DNA from 2 places in the Photorhabdus aballayi genome. Region 2 is predicted to be linked to the other one. Evidence: predicted binding sites of a transcription regulator. Region 2 holds the regulator's gene; the other holds the start of a gene.

Region 1 (7,864 bases), on a different contig from region 2:
GGCGATTTATCGACTTTGCAGATTGGTTCTTCACCGTTCTCCAATCCGGGAGCCAGCCTGCTGGTTTCGGCGCCGGGCAGCAATGTCGTGTCTACCAGCCATATGCTGAAAACCGAACGTGGCTCAACTTTCGGCAATGACTACACCAGCATGCAAGGCACCAGCTTTGCCGCTCCGATAATCTCCGGTGTTGTTGCGCTGATGCTTGAGGCCAACCCGAACTTAGGTTATCGGGATGTGCAGCAGATCCTTGCTCTATCCGCTCGCAAGATCAATGACCCATCTACCAAATGGAACGATAATAACAGCCATAGCTGGAATGGCGGCGGCATGCATACCAGCAACGATTATGGTTTCGGTCAAGTCGATGCGCGAGCCGCTGTTCGTTTGGCTGAGTCTTGGATGACTCAAAGCACTGCTGCTAACGAGTACGTCTATAGCGCATCCAGCGGTCCTGTGGGGAAAACTTTGGCTGCGGGTGAGACGCTGACGTCATCCATCGCCATGAATGCCGGTCTGAATGTTGAGCATGTCGAGATCGATTTTGACGCTCAGGTAGGCCGTCTTGGCGATCTGACGCTCAAACTGATCTCTCCAGATGGCACTCAGAGCATATTGCTCAATCGTCAGGGTAAGGTTCCAGACGGCATGCCGGGCGCGAGTGCGAGCGATCTGGGTAGTAGCCAGTCGGGAACGTTCAAGTACAGCTTTATGTCGACTCATGATTTTGGCGAGCGCTCGGCTGGCAATTGGACCCTCCAAGTGACCGATGCGAATTCCGGCCTGCCGGTCACATTAAATGCCTGGTCGCTACGTTTGTACGGCAGCAAGAGCACCCCGGATGACACTTACTTTTACACCGACGAATATATCCAATCGGTGGTCGGGCAGGCCAACCGCGCGGTGTTGGATGACGCGGTCAATGGCGTGGCGGGAGGGCGTAATACCCTCAATGCGGCGGCTGTTTCGCGGGATACCTCAGTCAACTTGCTGACTGGCGTTGCCAATATTGGCGGCACAGCGTTGACGATAAAGAATCCGTCGGGTATTCAGAACATCGTCACCGGCGATGGCAACGATACGCTGGTGGCAGGTAATGCGGATGCATTGCTTGATGGCGGGCGTGGAAACAACACACTGGCAGGCGGTGCGGGTAAGGACTTCTTTGTGGTTCACCGCCGTGAGGCAGGCAGCGATATCATCAGCAACTTCGAGGCCGCTCGTGGCGAAATCATCGATCTGGTCGGATTTGGTGGCAAAACATTTGCCGATCTGTTGCTGACGCAACAGGGGGCGGATGTTAAGGTCGATCTGGATAAGGGGCAGAGTATTGTCCTGAAAAATCAGACACTCGCCGGGATCGGTGCGGCGAACTTCAAGTTCCAGAACACCTTTATTGCCCCAGTAGCTTACACGAGTAGCGACGCCTCAACGCTCCAGCCACAAGAAGGCTTGGGAACCGTGATCCTTAAGGGCGGCGGCAAGGGCGTCATGCTCACTAGCGACGCTCAGGGGCAGATGAAATTTAGCTTGAATGGAACGATCTATAGTCATGACAGTGCGGCGTCAGATGTTTTTGTGGTGGCAGCCCAACCGGGCGTCAAGGACTATAAGAATGCATTACGTGGATTCCGTCACGGCATTGATAAAATTGATTTGCGTCAAACCGGAATCACTGATTTCAGCCAACTAACCATTGCTAAGAGTAATCGTGGCACGATCAACGGCCTGTCACAAATTCATGGCGTTGAAGTTGTCTTTAATGGGGCCAGCGGTACTGATTCAAACGTGAAGTTGCTGTATCTCGATACCTTGGATATTTCGCAGGTCGATGCGGCCGACTTCCTCTTTGCGGAGCCTTCGCCGGATTTGGTGCCAACGGTCGGGCCAGTGGTGACGCAATCTCCCGATAAACCGACGGTGACTGTACCGAGCTCATTGACACCAATTGTCGGCCCTCTTGGTGTTGACAAGCCTTTACCACTTTCCCCTATCGACCGGAAGCCGATTAGTATTCCCCCAAGGGAGCCGGTTAGTATTCCCCTTATTGACTGGAGTCTGACTAAAATTTCTCCTATTGATATTGACCGGGATATGATTAAAGTTACCCCTGTTAAGCTGACGCCGACTAGAATTAGCACTGGCTTTGTCGACCTGAGGTCGCATTTTGACCAGAATGTTGACCGGATGTCACCTATTAACCGGGATATGATTAAAGTTACCCCTGTTAAGCTGGAGCCGATTAGAATTGGCACTGGCTTTGTCGACCTGAGGTCGCATTTTGACCAGAATGTTGATCGGATGTCACTGATTGACCGGAAGCCGACTAGCACTCCTCCTGTTGAGCCGCGCACAACGCTTAACGTTCCGAAAATTGAGCCAGCAGCGGAACCTACACCGGTGACTACTGACCCTAATTCCATTACGGTCGAAATTCCCTTTGCTAAGGTTACGTTGGGGGACGAGAGTAAGACTATCAATGTGGAAGCTAGGGATAGCGAAATAGTTGCCGGCAACGGTGACAATAAGGTGAATGTGATGGGCAGCTTTGCCGATATCACTCTAGGTGATGGTAACAATGTCATTGTCGGCAATGTCGGCAACCTAACAGTCGGGCATGGTAATAATAGCATTACCCACAATGTGGAAGCTATGGATAGCAAAATAGTTGCCGGCAACGGTGATAATAAGGTGAATGTGGTGGGCCGCTTTGCCGATGTCACGCTAGGTAACGGTAAAAACGTCATTGTTGGCAATATCGACAGACTAACAGTCGGACATGGCAACAACATCATTACCCACAATGTGGATGCTGGAAATGGCAAAGTGGTTGCCGGCAACGGTGACAATAAGGTGAATGTGATGGGCCGTTTTGCCGATATCACTCTAGGTAATGGTAACAATGTCATTGCCGGCAAGGTCGACAGACTAACAGTCGGGCATGGTAATAATCGCATTACCATCCCAAGAATTTCAGCGAGGGTGAAAGTAGGGGATGGTAATAACAATATTGTGACCAGCGGTGATATGTCGACGGTAGAAGTAGGGGATGGTAATAACGATATTGTGACCAGCGGTGAGTTGTCGACAGTAGAAGTAGGGAATGGTGATAACCATATCGTGACCAGCGGTTTTATGTCGAAAGTGAAAGTCGGGGAGGGTAATAACCATATTGTGGACAGTGGTGATATGTCGACGGTAGAAGTCGGGCATGGGGACAACGATTTGGAATTTAGCGGTAATAGGGGGCGGTTGGTGTTTGGAAAGGATATCAGCCCTGAGCGTCTGTGGTTCCAGCATGAAGGGCAGGATCTGCAAATTTCGGTCATTGGCAGCAAGCAGGAGGTAACACTGCATAATTGGTATGCCAGTCCCGCCGAACGACCAGGTAGCATCATGGCGGGTGACGGTCATCGATTGATGGACAGTAATGTCGAAAATCTTGTCCAGGCTATGGCTGCCTTCGCGCCACCAGCGCCTGCGACCACAATGCTCGGCGATGTCGAGCAACAGCGGCTGCAACCTGTGCTGGCAGCTAACTGGCACTAACTCGGTAACAAGACCCGCGATGGTTATCGCGGGTCTTCCATAAATAGGTGAATTGCGTCGTTTAACAAAACCTGCGGAATTCTCCCTCCTGAATGCTCATTGTGAGTAAACGCGCTTTTAGCATTAGGGGGAGATGGAGAACAAATAGCTCGAAGAGCTGTTATTTCGTTGGATTTTCTTGCTTCTTGATGTCTATTTTTAGTCTCTTAATCGGAGCGCCGTCTGCGGTAATCATATAATATGCACAAGTCCAAAGTCCCAGTTTCCAGTCAAAACGGCTGATATATTCAGCATACTCTTTTCGCAAAAGTCGGCTTTTTCGGCATGAGTACGTTTATTACTGTGGTTCCAAATTCAGCATAAGAATCTTAGAACGGCGCTGATAGTTGTATAACTCTTGTTTCTGAATCGGTAGCATTGAGAGTTCTGCTGGCTCAAAACCCCGTTCCTGGAACCAATGAATGCTGCGGGTAGTCAGGACAAACAGTTTTTCCAGTCCGAACTGTTTGGAGTGTTCTGCAATGCGATTCAATAGTACTTCACCTCTTAAAGAGCTGCGATATTTAGGGTGAACGGCTAAACAAGCCATTTCGCCAATTTTCTCCTCAGGGTAAGGGTAGAGCGCAGCACAGGCGATAGTCAGGTTGTCGCGTTCGATAATGATGAATTTATCAATTTCTCTCTCAAGTTGTTCTCTTGAACGGCGAACCAGAATACCTTGTTGTTCCAGCGGGCGAATAAGTTCGAGAATACCACCAATATCATTGATATTAGCCCGGCGTATTTGTTCTGCGCTTTCCATGACTATTTGGGTGCCAATACCATCACGGGAGAATAATTCTTGCAGTAGAGAACCATCTGCCTGATAACTCAATAAATGGCTGCGACGAACGCCACTCCGGCAAGCTCTTACCGCACTCCGTAAAAAACGGATTGTACCTGAATAGTAGTCACCTTTAACTTCGAGCTCTTTAATCAGTTCTGGTGCTTGGTTAAGAAAAACTTCCGATAGGATTTTTCCGTCTTTGTCTTGTACACCTTGAGTAGAGCAGAAACCAATTAGTTTTTCAGCCTGTAGTTTGATAGCTAACTGCGTAGCAACATCTTCAAATGCTAAATTAAAACTCTCTCCAGTGACAGAAACTGCAACAGGGCCAACTAGTACGATTGCGCCATTGTCTAATTGACGATTTATAGCGTCCTCATCAATACGGCGAATTTTTCCACTGTGGCAATAATCTACACCATCATCAACACCAAGCGGTTGAGCAATTATAAAATTGCCGCTAACGACATTAATATTAGCGCCTTGTAACGGTGTATTATTCAGGTTCATAGAAAGACGTGCGGTGATATCCAGTTGCAGCAAACCAGCAGATTGTTTGACTAATTCTAATGTTTTATTATCGGTCACACGGGTATGTTTGTGGTAAACCGGTTTGTAATGATGATCTGCAAGGTTTTGTTCAATTTGAGGTCTGGCGCCATAGACGACCACCAGGCGGATGCCTAAACTATGCAGTAATCCTATGTCGTTGATGATATTAGAGAAATTTTCATGAGCAATAGCCTCTCCACCAAGCATAATAACAAAGGTTTTACCACGATGTGCATTGATGTACGGAACAGAATGACGAAATCCTTCAACTAATTCGGTGCTGCGTTCTTTCATAACAGACTCTCGATTGAATTTTTATTCGTAATTTATGCTTTTTTATTCCTTTTGAGGAAAAATGGCAAGAGGCAATTCAGATAAAAACATTTTCATGTACCTGTAGACGTTAATAATTTGCAAAATATAAAATGCTGTTTATTGATGACAGCATAATGCTGATTGGTTAAAGTTTTTCATTTGATCGTTTCATTTGGTGAATGTCACCCTGAATGTTTGTATTTTATGAATGGAATATTAAGTAGATGAGTCATTCAGATCATAATCTGTCACGACGTCGTTTGTTGCAGGGAGCCGCAGCGATGTGGTTACTTAGTGTTAGCCAGGTGGGTTACGCAGCGTCAGCAAAAATTATCGCAGTACGTATTTGGCCGGCATCCAGTTATACCCGTGTAACGCTTGAATCCAATATTCCACTCAAATATCGCCAGTTTGCGCTGAAAAATCCAAATAGAATTGTGGTTGATCTTGACGGTGTACAACTCAATCATGCTCTAAGCGGGATGGGGGAGCAGATTCAATCCCGCGACCCTTACCTTAAACTGGTCAGGGTGGGGCAGTTTAATCCTAAAACCGTTCGCTTGGTGTTCGAAGTTAAGCAATCGGTCAGTCCACATATGTTTACGTTGAAACCAGTGGCGAAATTTAAACATCGTCTGGTGTTGGATATTTATCCCGTAACAGGAACGAATACGGATGATGATCCATTACTTGCTCTACTCGAAGAGTACAATAAAGGTCATTTGGCAGAAGATCTGCCAGTGGAAAGACCAAAGTCAGGCAAGGCAGGTAAAGACAGGCCAATCGTTATCATGCTTGATCCAGGGCATGGCGGGGAAGATCCTGGTGCTATTGGCAAATACAAGACCCGCGAAAAAGATATTGTTCTGCAAATTGCTCGTCGATTGAAAACGCTGATTCAGCGTGAACCGGGGATGAAAGTTTATATGACCCGTAATGAAGATGTGTTTATCCCGCTAAAAGTCCGGGTGGCAAAAGCGCGTAAGATGCGGGCTGATCTATTCGTTTCTATTCATGCTGATGCCGTTACTAACCGAGTTGCCCGTGGTTCTTCGGTTTTTGCACTCTCGACTAAAGGTGCAACCAGTAATACCGCACGTTTTCTAGCCCAGACGCAGAATGAAGCTGATCAGATTGGCGGGGTAAGTAAAAGCGGTGATAAGTATCTGGATCACACGATGTTTGATTTGTTACAAACTGCGACAATCAATGACAGCCTTAAATTTGGCAATGAAGTGCTCAAACGCATGGGAAAAGTGAATAAACTTCATAAAAATCAGGTAGATCAGGCTGGATTTGCGGTACTGAAAGCACCGGATATTCCTTCGATTTTGGTAGAGACTGCGTTTATTAGTAATCTGGAGGAGGAGCGAAAACTGAAAACTGCGCGCTTCCAGCAGCAGATCGCAGAGTCGATTTTTGCGGGTATCAAAGCTTATTTCAAGAATGGGGGGAATTTGGCGATTTGAGTTCTGAGGCCACGTATCTGCTCTCTCTATTATCATTAAACTGAGTACAGATACGACGGCGACAAAATTATCTAAAAATTATTTAGAAGTCACTTCTGGAATTTTTACGCTGAAACGCATAGAGAATTGGTTGCGGGGGCCGGATTTGAACCGACGACCTTCGGGTTATGAGCCCGACGAGCTACCAAGCTGCTCCACCCCGCGTCCGTTTTAATATTTTGAGTAGCGAAAATTGGTTGCGGGAGCCGGATTTGAACCGACGACCTTCGGGTTATGAGCCCGACGAGCTACCAAGCTGCTCCATCCCGCGTCCGTTTAGAACCTACCTCGTGCTTTCCTGCATCACTAACGCCTGCCGGAATTGGTTCCATTCGCAAATATTGAACTATTTTATCGTGTTGGTTGCGGGGGCCGGATTTGAACCGACGACCTTCGGGTTATGAGCCCGACGAGCTACCAAGCTGCTCCACCCCGCGTCCGATGCGGGCACTATACTCAGGATAAGAGCTGTTGCAAGTTTTTTTGTTAAAAATTGTTTGTTTCGTTACTTTTTTGATGGGTTACTCTGCATGTTGATGTTTTTTTATTCGTTTGTGTCGTTGTTTTGTTAAGTTATTTTTTTATGGTAGGTTTCATTATTTTTGTTGGTTTGGTATTTTGTTCGCCGCAGGCTATGTTGGTAAGAGAGAGAAAACAACAATGAAATACTGGGGTAAGTATCTGCTGTGTGGAACCGTGATTTCACTGTTGGTTGGATGTCATTCTCGCCCAACAGCACAGGGCCAACAATATAGAGATGGTCATATCGCTCAGGATTTACGGCTGGTGAATCAACCCAATGCGCAGGGTAAGCCAGTTAATGCAAAGGATTTTTCAGAGCAGATTGCCCTGATTAATCAGGTTGCTCCTCGTCTGTATAATCGTAATAGCTTAACTTTTAACGCCGTTCAAAATTGGATGTTAGCGGGTGGTGAAACCAGTAAGTTGAATCTGTTTAATTTACGCGCTTATCAGATGGAAGGGGTGGATAATTACGGTAACGTCCAATTTACCGGCTACTATACGCCAGTGTTGCAAGCTCGCCGTGTTAAACAGGGGGAGTTTAAGTATCCTCTGTACCGGATGCCGCCTAAGAGTAAATATCGCTTACCAA
Region 2 (7,864 bases):
CGTTAACTGAGCAACAAACACTAACATATTATTAAAGTAAGGAGAGTAGTAAATGGAGCAGTTTAGCGTGTATGGAGATACATATCTTAATGACAGATACTCAGTATACGAACGTTTGAGAAATGAAGCCTCTGCATATTTTTCCGAAGAAATGAATTCATGGTTTATTACACGATATGAGGATGTATCAAGCTTATTGCGTTCTAACGATTTGATTACCAGCCACCTTATTCAAGAAAAGCTAGATAATCTCAAAAAAGGTGAAAGTGAGCATTTTAAAGAAATTATTGATATTATCTCAACTTGGATGATTTACAACGATAAACCAGCTCATACACGCCTTAGAAAATTCATGAATCAAGCATTTATGCGAAAAGAGCTTGAAATTATCAAGCCTGAAATTGCTAGGATTACACATACATTGATTCAAAAGATTACAGATAGCGGTCATACAGAAATCGATTTCGTGGAGGAAGTTGCTCATCTATTACCTGCGATGATTTTGTGTAAAATGTTAGGTCTGGATGAACGCGAAGTAGATAAATTCATTAAATGGTCGGATGATATTGCTGATTTCATGCAAAACTTTGTGGTATCGAGCGTACCTGATAAAGGAATTTCGGATATTACTAAAAAGAGCATGAGAGAAATGTTTGATTTTCTATTCGAAACTATCAAATCTCGTCGTAAAGCACCTCGAAATGATCTCATTAGCCGTTTGGCTAATTCTGAGAAGTTTGAAGATGAGGCGATGTTAAGTGATTCAGAAATAGCAGCTCAAACTGTTCATCTGATTTTTGGTGGGCATAAAATTCCACAATTTATGCTAATGAATATGTTGCACTGTCTGATTACTCATCCTGAACAGATGGAAGCTTTTAAACAAGATAAGTCACTACTTGATAATGCGCTCATGGAATCGATGCGTTTTGAAGGACTAATTCAATATGTAACTCATCATGCTGCTAAGGATATCGTACTACACGGAGAGATTATTAAAAAATACGATTCGGTTTATCTGTTTTTAGGTGCCGCAAATCGTGATCCACGTGCTTTCAAATATCCCGATGTGTTTAATATTCGAAGGGAAGAAAAGTCAAATCATGTTGCGTTTGGTGGTGGATACCATGCGTGTATTGGTGCTGCATTTGTACAAATGCAGCTCAATGTGATATTAGAAAAGCTGTTTGGTACCTTTAAAGACATTCAACTTGGCTACAATGTTCACAGTCCTAATTGGTCACACAATCCAACTTTCCATGGTATTAAATCAATGAGTATTAAAGTGAAATAATAATGATGCCCCATTAGTTGTATTACTTTTGGGGCGGTAAGGTGCTATATGAAATTTATAATCTTAACTGATATTTACGGAATTTCAGAACATGTGGAATTGATCGCAGAATATTTAGATGGTGATGTGTCGTTTATTTCACCTTATGAAATTGGAAATATAATTCCAAATGATAAAAATAAAATGTATGAATATTTTCATAGTGTATCATCAATAGATAAATACACACGTAAAGTGAGATGTGCTCTTGAACATATTGATTCTCCGGTGACACTAATTGGATTTAGTATCGGGGCTACAGTGGCATGGAGAATATCTGGTGATAAATGTTTACCAATTCAGAATTCTATTTGTATTTTTGGTTCACGGATTCGTGATTATTTGAGTGTAAAACCAATTAAACCTATATCGTTATTTTTTTCCAACGATGAAAAATACTTTATGGATAAGTTAAAGTACTCTGATATGGTAACCATAGAACTAGTAAATTGTGCTCACTCTGCAATATCTGAACCAAAAGGTTTTAATATTGCGATAGGATTGATAAATAAGGCGTTAAGGTAGTAATCATATATACCCGTTATCTTTCAAGTTGCCTCTTTGTTGGCTGCACTCGTTCACCTCGGTCACATAGTTCTCTATGCTCCCGGGGATTCGCTCCCTTGCCGTCGCGATGCATCTTGAAATCCATAGGGTATATGTTAATTAATGTATTAAAAACACTATGTTTCTCTTATTTCTTTTCATGGGCTGTTTTTCTCAACTTTTACTTTGTTATTGCTGAGAAAAGTGGTCTTAGTACAAATATGTCAGGAATAGTCAGTAGTATATTATTCTTAGCCCGTACTGTGGGGCTGCTTATGTTCTATCCCTATTTAATTAAGCATTTTGGCACTATTATAGTACTCTAAGATATATAGTACTCCAAGATAATACGCTGATTTTAGAAAATATTTGATTTGTTTTCTCATGTTTTGTTTCCAAAGAGGCGGTATACCGCCTCTTATGTAAATTAACCGATGAAATTACTCATCTGGGAACTCAGCCATAAAACTCTCGGCTTTTTCCACCATCGATTTACTACCCACAAAGAAAGGTACGCGCTGGTGCAGTTTGGATGGGATGATATCCAAAATGCGATTGACGCCATCACTGGCTTTACCTCCGGCTTGTTCAGCCAGGAATGCCATTGGATTACATTCATATAGCAGGCGCAATTTTCCTGATGGGTGGCTGGCAGTACTTGGATAGATATAGATTCCACCTTTCAGCAAATTGCGGTGGAAATCAGCAACCAGCGAACCAATATAACGGGTGGTGTAAGGGCGCTGAGTCGCTTCATCTTGTTCCTGGCAATATTTGATGTATTTCTTTACCCCCATAGGGAATTTGATGTAATTCCCTTCGTTGATGGAGTACATATTGCCATTGGGTGGGAACTGAACTTTCTCATGGGAAAGACAAAATACTCCCAAGGAAGGATCGTAAGTAAAGGCGTGTACCCCACAGCCGGTGGTGTAGACCAGCATAGTTGAAGAACCGTAAACAACATATCCGGCGGCAACTTGACGATGACCTGGTTGCAGGAAATCTTTTTTAGTCACTGGCTGGCCGATTGGGGTAATTCGGCGGTAGATAGAGAAGATAGTACCGACGGAAACGTTTACATCAATATTTGAAGAACCGTCTAATGGGTCCATCAAAACAACATATTTTGCGTTTTCAGCGCGGTCTCCTTCGAAAATAACGATATCATCTTCTTCCTCTGAAGCGATCCCCGCAACTTCACCGCGTGCTTTCAGTGCTGCTTTGAGTTTTTCATTAGCATACAGGTCCAGTTTCATCTGCACCTCGCCTTGGATATTGGACACACCGCTGGTTCCTAAAATATCCACTAAACCGGCTTTGTTGATATCACGGTGAATGATTTTTGCTCCGAGCTTAATAGCGGAAAGCAATGCAGTGAGTTCACCCGTAGCGTGAGAAAAATCGTGCTGCTTTTCGACGATGAATTCGCCTAATGTTTTCATGACGAAAGTCCTGAATGTGATTTGATAGTGGTTTTAGAGTGTCCATTGCACTCTTACGCGGGCAGTTTAGCCAAAGAAAGGGATGATTCATAGGCTATTCCATTTCTTATCTTGCTTTTGATGGTTAGAATAGTGACTAACTTTATACTATGGAATAGGAAATCAATGCGTATTCATATTCTTGGTATCTGCGGCACTTTTATGGGGGGACTGGCAATTTTGGCTCGTTCTCTAGGCCATGAAGTGACTGGTTCTGATGCCAATGTTTATCCACCAATGAGTACCTTACTGGAAAAACATGGGATTAATTTGATTCAGGGATATGACCCGGCACAGTTGGATTCTGAGCCAGATATGGTCATCATCGGTAATATTATGAGCCGTGGGAATCCTTGTGTAGAAGCTGTGCTGGAGCGTGGGCTCCCTTATACTTCTGGCCCACAATGGCTGCATGATTATGTTTTATCTGAACGTTGGGTGCTGGCGGTTGCGGGGACGCATGGCAAGACAACAACTGCGGGTATGTTAGCCTGGATTTTGGAAACTTGTGGTTATAAACCCGGTTTCTTAATTGGTGGTGTTCCGGGGAATTTTGAAACATCAGCTCAGATCGGGGAAAGTCCGTTTTTCGTAATAGAAGCTGATGAATATGACAGCGCTTTTTTTGATAAACGATCTAAGTTTGTGCATTACAGCCCACGTACGCTGATCATGAACAATCTGGAATTCGATCATGGCGATATTTTTGGCGATCTGGCTGCTATCCAGAGACAGTTCCATCATCTTGTTAGGATCGTTCCGGGTAGTGGTAAGATCCTTGCTCCGGATAACGATATTAACCTGAAACAGGTTTTGTCTATGGGCTGCTGGAGTGAATTGGAGCTAGTAGGTGAAACCGGTAACTGGCAGGCAAAAAAGATCAGTACAGACAGCCGTAATTATCAGGTGTTGTATGATGGTAAAGTTGTTGGAGAGGTGAACTGGTCGCTGGTGGGTGAACATAATATGCGCAATGGGCTGATTGCAATTGCCGCTGCGCATCATGTTGGTGTCCAGCCAGCCGATGCCTGCTGTGCTCTAAGCGGATTTATTAATGCGCGTCGTCGCCTTGAGTTACGTGGTGAGGAGAATGGCATCACCGTTTATGATGATTTTGCTCATCACCCGACAGCAATGCTGGCAACTTTAGAAGCTCTGCGTAGCAAGGTTGGTGGAACTGCGCGTATTATTACTGTGTTGGAACCACGTTCAAATACCATGAGAATGGGTATCAGTAAGAATGAGATCGCGCCAGCATTAGGACGTGCTGACGAAGTGTTCTTATTTCAGCCAGCTAATATTAAATGGCATGTATCAGAAATTGCAGATCGCTGTGTTCAGCCTGCTTACTGGAGTGCTGATATCGATTCACTGGTAAATATGATTGTTGATAAGGCACAACAGGGTGATCATATTCTGGTTATGAGTAATGGTGGGTTTGGTGGTATTCATGAAAAATTGCTATTTGCACTGAATAAAAAAGCTTGTCGATCCTGAAAATAACTGCGGGAAAATGAATCGCGCCATTGTTGGCGCGTTCATTTAAAGTTCTTGTTCGAATAACCCAAGAATTGCTTCACGTAGCTGTTCTGCCGTAAAACCTCTAGCCGGTGTGGTAAAAATGGTGTCATCACCAGCGATACTGCCAAGTATACCTTCTGCTTTACCAAGAGAATCTAGCAGACGGGCAATAAGCTGTGCAGCACCGGGACTTGTGCGAATGACAACAATTGAATGGTTGTGATCAACGTCCAGTACCAAGTTTTTTAGTGGGCTAGTGGCTGTTGGGACGCCAAGTTCAGCAGGTAGACAGTAGACCATCTCCATTTTGGCATTACGGGTGCGAACAGCACCAAATTTAGTGAGCATTCTGGAAACTTTGGATTGGTTAATGTTCTCAAAACCTTCTTCCAGTAAAGCAGTGACAATTTCACCTTGAGAGCTAAATTTTTCTTCTTTCAATAACGCCTTGAAAGCTTTTACTAAATCTTCCTGTTTAGAGGGAGTACGCATATTTCACCATATTCAATCAGCTATGAAGCTTGCCATTATGCATATAAATGAATTTTTATGCAATAATAATGATTTTATAGCCAATTTGAACCATGAAAAATTGGTCTTATGTTATATAGAAATTCATAAAACATGAATATGAAAATTTGCTTTTTTTAATGGGTTATCAGGTAAATATATTGTTAATCAAATGATGTTGTTTGGCGTTGTTGTTGGGTGTAAGGTATTTAGCCTATTATTTCGTGAAATCGTAGAGAAATTCTCAAAATAGTGTCCATTATCTCATTAACAGATAAGCATTTTGCCTAGAATACGGCGACTTTTGCGTCCCACTATTAGAGCGTAAGTCCACAATTTGGCTGTTAACAGATTGTTTTCAAAAACGTAGTAATCTATGGTTCTTAACCAGATGAATTTACAGCATTTTAAAGTATAAACGATTTAAGGAGTATCAGGATGAAAGTTGCAGTTCTCGGTGCAGCCGGTGGTATTGGTCAGGCTCTTGCTCTTCTACTAAAAACCCAGCTTCCTTCAGGTTCAGAACTCTCTTTATATGATATCGCTCCGGTGACGCCTGGGGTGGCTGTTGATCTGAGCCACATTCCAACGGAAGTGAAAATTAAAGGTTTTGCTGGTGAAGATGCAACTCCCGCATTAGAAGGAGCAGATGTTGTATTGATTTCTGCCGGGGTTGCCCGTAAACCAGGTATGGATCGTTCAGATCTGTTTAATGTTAATGCGGGGATCGTTCGTAACCTGGTAGAACAAGTGGCTAAAACTTGTCCGAAAGCACTGATTGGGATTATTACTAACCCAGTCAACACAACTGTAGCTATTGCAGCCGAAGTGCTGGAAAAAGCGGGTGTATATGACAAAAATCGCCTGTTTGGCGTCACGACCCTGGATGTTATTCGCTCTAATACTTTTGTTGCTGAATTGAAAGGTAAAAAACCACAGGAAATCGAAGTACCCGTTATCGGTGGTCATTCTGGTGTGACAATCTTACCTCTGTTGTCTCAGGTCCCTGGTGTGAGCTTTACTGATGAAGAGCTGGTTTCCTTGACTAAACGTATCCAGAATGCCGGTACTGAAGTGGTAGAAGCTAAAGCGGGTGGAGGGTCTGCAACTTTGTCTATGGGGCAAGCTGCGGCTCGTCTGGGCCTCTCTCTAGTCCGCGGCTTACAAGGCGAAAGTGATGTTGTGGAATGTGCTTATGTTGAAGGTGATGGCGAATATGCTCGCTTCTTCGCTCAGCCGATTCGTTTGGGTAAAAATGGTGTAGAAGAGCGTTTGGACATTGGTCAATTGAGTGATTTTGAACAGGCAGCACTGGAAGGCATGCTGGATGTATTGAGAAAAGATATAGAATTAGGCGAAAAATTTATTAATAACTAATTAATATATTTTATAAGTAAAAAATATATATCTATGAAATAATAAAACCGCTGGTATAGAGAATTACCGGCGGTTTTTATTCAACTAATATAATTCGTTAGCTAATTATTTGTTTGTTCGCGTACTTTCCTTTCTAATAACTCTCCAGTATTTGGATCAAAATAACGACTTGGCCAAATTTCTGAAGGGTGTATTTCCAGATAATTCGCAATTATCCATTCCCCCTTTGGCCACGGGCGAGATAGCGCATTAGCTAGGGTCGATGAGCTAAGCCCTGCTCTGCGTGATACTTCAGCTAAGGTTGTTCCCCGCTTGCGTAAAGCTGCAATTATATCGGCAGGATGCCAATCAGATTTCCTTGAAATCATTTTTAATCCTTTTTTTATTAAATTTGATGCTATCTTAGTGGTATAAATAACAGGTACGCATGAGAGCAATAACGAACTTAAACCTGTTATTGAGAAATAAAATAGCATTATTTTTCTAAAAATATTTCCAAATTTTTTCTTAAAGGCTTCTTTTTTGAACTTGGTAACAAAAATAGAGAAACGTGATGAAAAAAGAGTGGTATTCGGCCAAGGAGTTAATCGGCGTGGGTGAGTTACCTGGATCACCACAAGGAGTTAATGCCAGAGCAAAACGCGAGGAGTGGTTACGTCAGAAAAGACAAGGTGTGCAAGGTAAAGCAGTCGAGTATCACTACTCCTGTTTCCCGGAAACGACCATTGCAGCATTGGAGCTTCATGAATCATCTTCTGAGTATCAGGTGCAGAAACAAGATCCTTTATCGATTTGGGTTGGAGCTTTCCATCAGTTATCAGAATCTGAGAAACAGGCTGTGACAGCCATGATCTTACGGGATGGTATCAGAAGTTTTTTAGAAAAAATTTCTGTTATTTAACCCACTTTTGGAAATTAAAAATGCCAACTAACTTGGATTCTTCTTCATTATCCCGGTGCAAAGTGAGAAGAAAAGTATGAAAAAAGAATGGTACTCAGCTAAAGAGCTGGTTGGTATTGCCGGACTTCCTTCTTCGCCACAGGGAATAAATCTGATGGCAAGGCGGGAAGGATGGGAATATAGACGTAAACG

What was found. Region 2 encodes ArgR, which controls arginine synthesis, uptake and breakdown. Its sites were predicted from a motif close to ANTGAATAAAAATACANT; they were not measured.
Region 1: argA (amino-acid N-acetyltransferase) is a predicted target of ArgR. The motif match lies at 5,234-5,251, and genes of this name have one in related genera.

What each region holds. Positions count from the first base shown of each region.
Region 1 is NZ_JAPFCD010000010.1:60,572-68,435, reverse strand. Features, by position in the region: gene OO184_RS07730 (SPM autocatalytic domain-containing protein) at 1-3,549, shown strand, start outside; gene argA (amino-acid N-acetyltransferase) at 3,887-5,221, opposite strand; gene amiC (N-acetylmuramoyl-L-alanine amidase AmiC) at 5,467-6,711, shown strand; tRNA gene OO184_RS07715 (tRNA-Met) at 6,839-6,915, opposite strand; tRNA gene OO184_RS07710 (tRNA-Met) at 6,945-7,021, opposite strand; tRNA gene OO184_RS07705 (tRNA-Met) at 7,111-7,187, opposite strand; gene mltA (murein transglycosylase A) at 7,411-7,864, shown strand, end outside.
Region 2 is NZ_JAPFCD010000005.1:91,288-99,151, reverse strand. Features, by position in the region: gene OO184_RS04550 (HD domain-containing protein) at 1-35, shown strand, start outside; gene OO184_RS04545 (cytochrome P450) at 53-1,294, shown strand; gene OO184_RS04540 (hypothetical protein) at 1,343-1,858, shown strand; gene fbp (class 1 fructose-bisphosphatase) at 2,320-3,324, opposite strand; gene mpl (UDP-N-acetylmuramate:L-alanyl-gamma-D-glutamyl-meso-diaminopimelate ligase) at 3,490-4,860, shown strand; gene argR (transcriptional regulator ArgR) at 4,906-5,376, opposite strand; gene mdh (malate dehydrogenase) at 5,833-6,771, shown strand; gene OO184_RS04515 (helix-turn-helix domain-containing protein) at 6,873-7,139, opposite strand; gene OO184_RS04510 (DNA-binding protein) at 7,325-7,672, shown strand; gene OO184_RS04505 (DNA-binding protein) at 7,749-7,864, shown strand, end outside.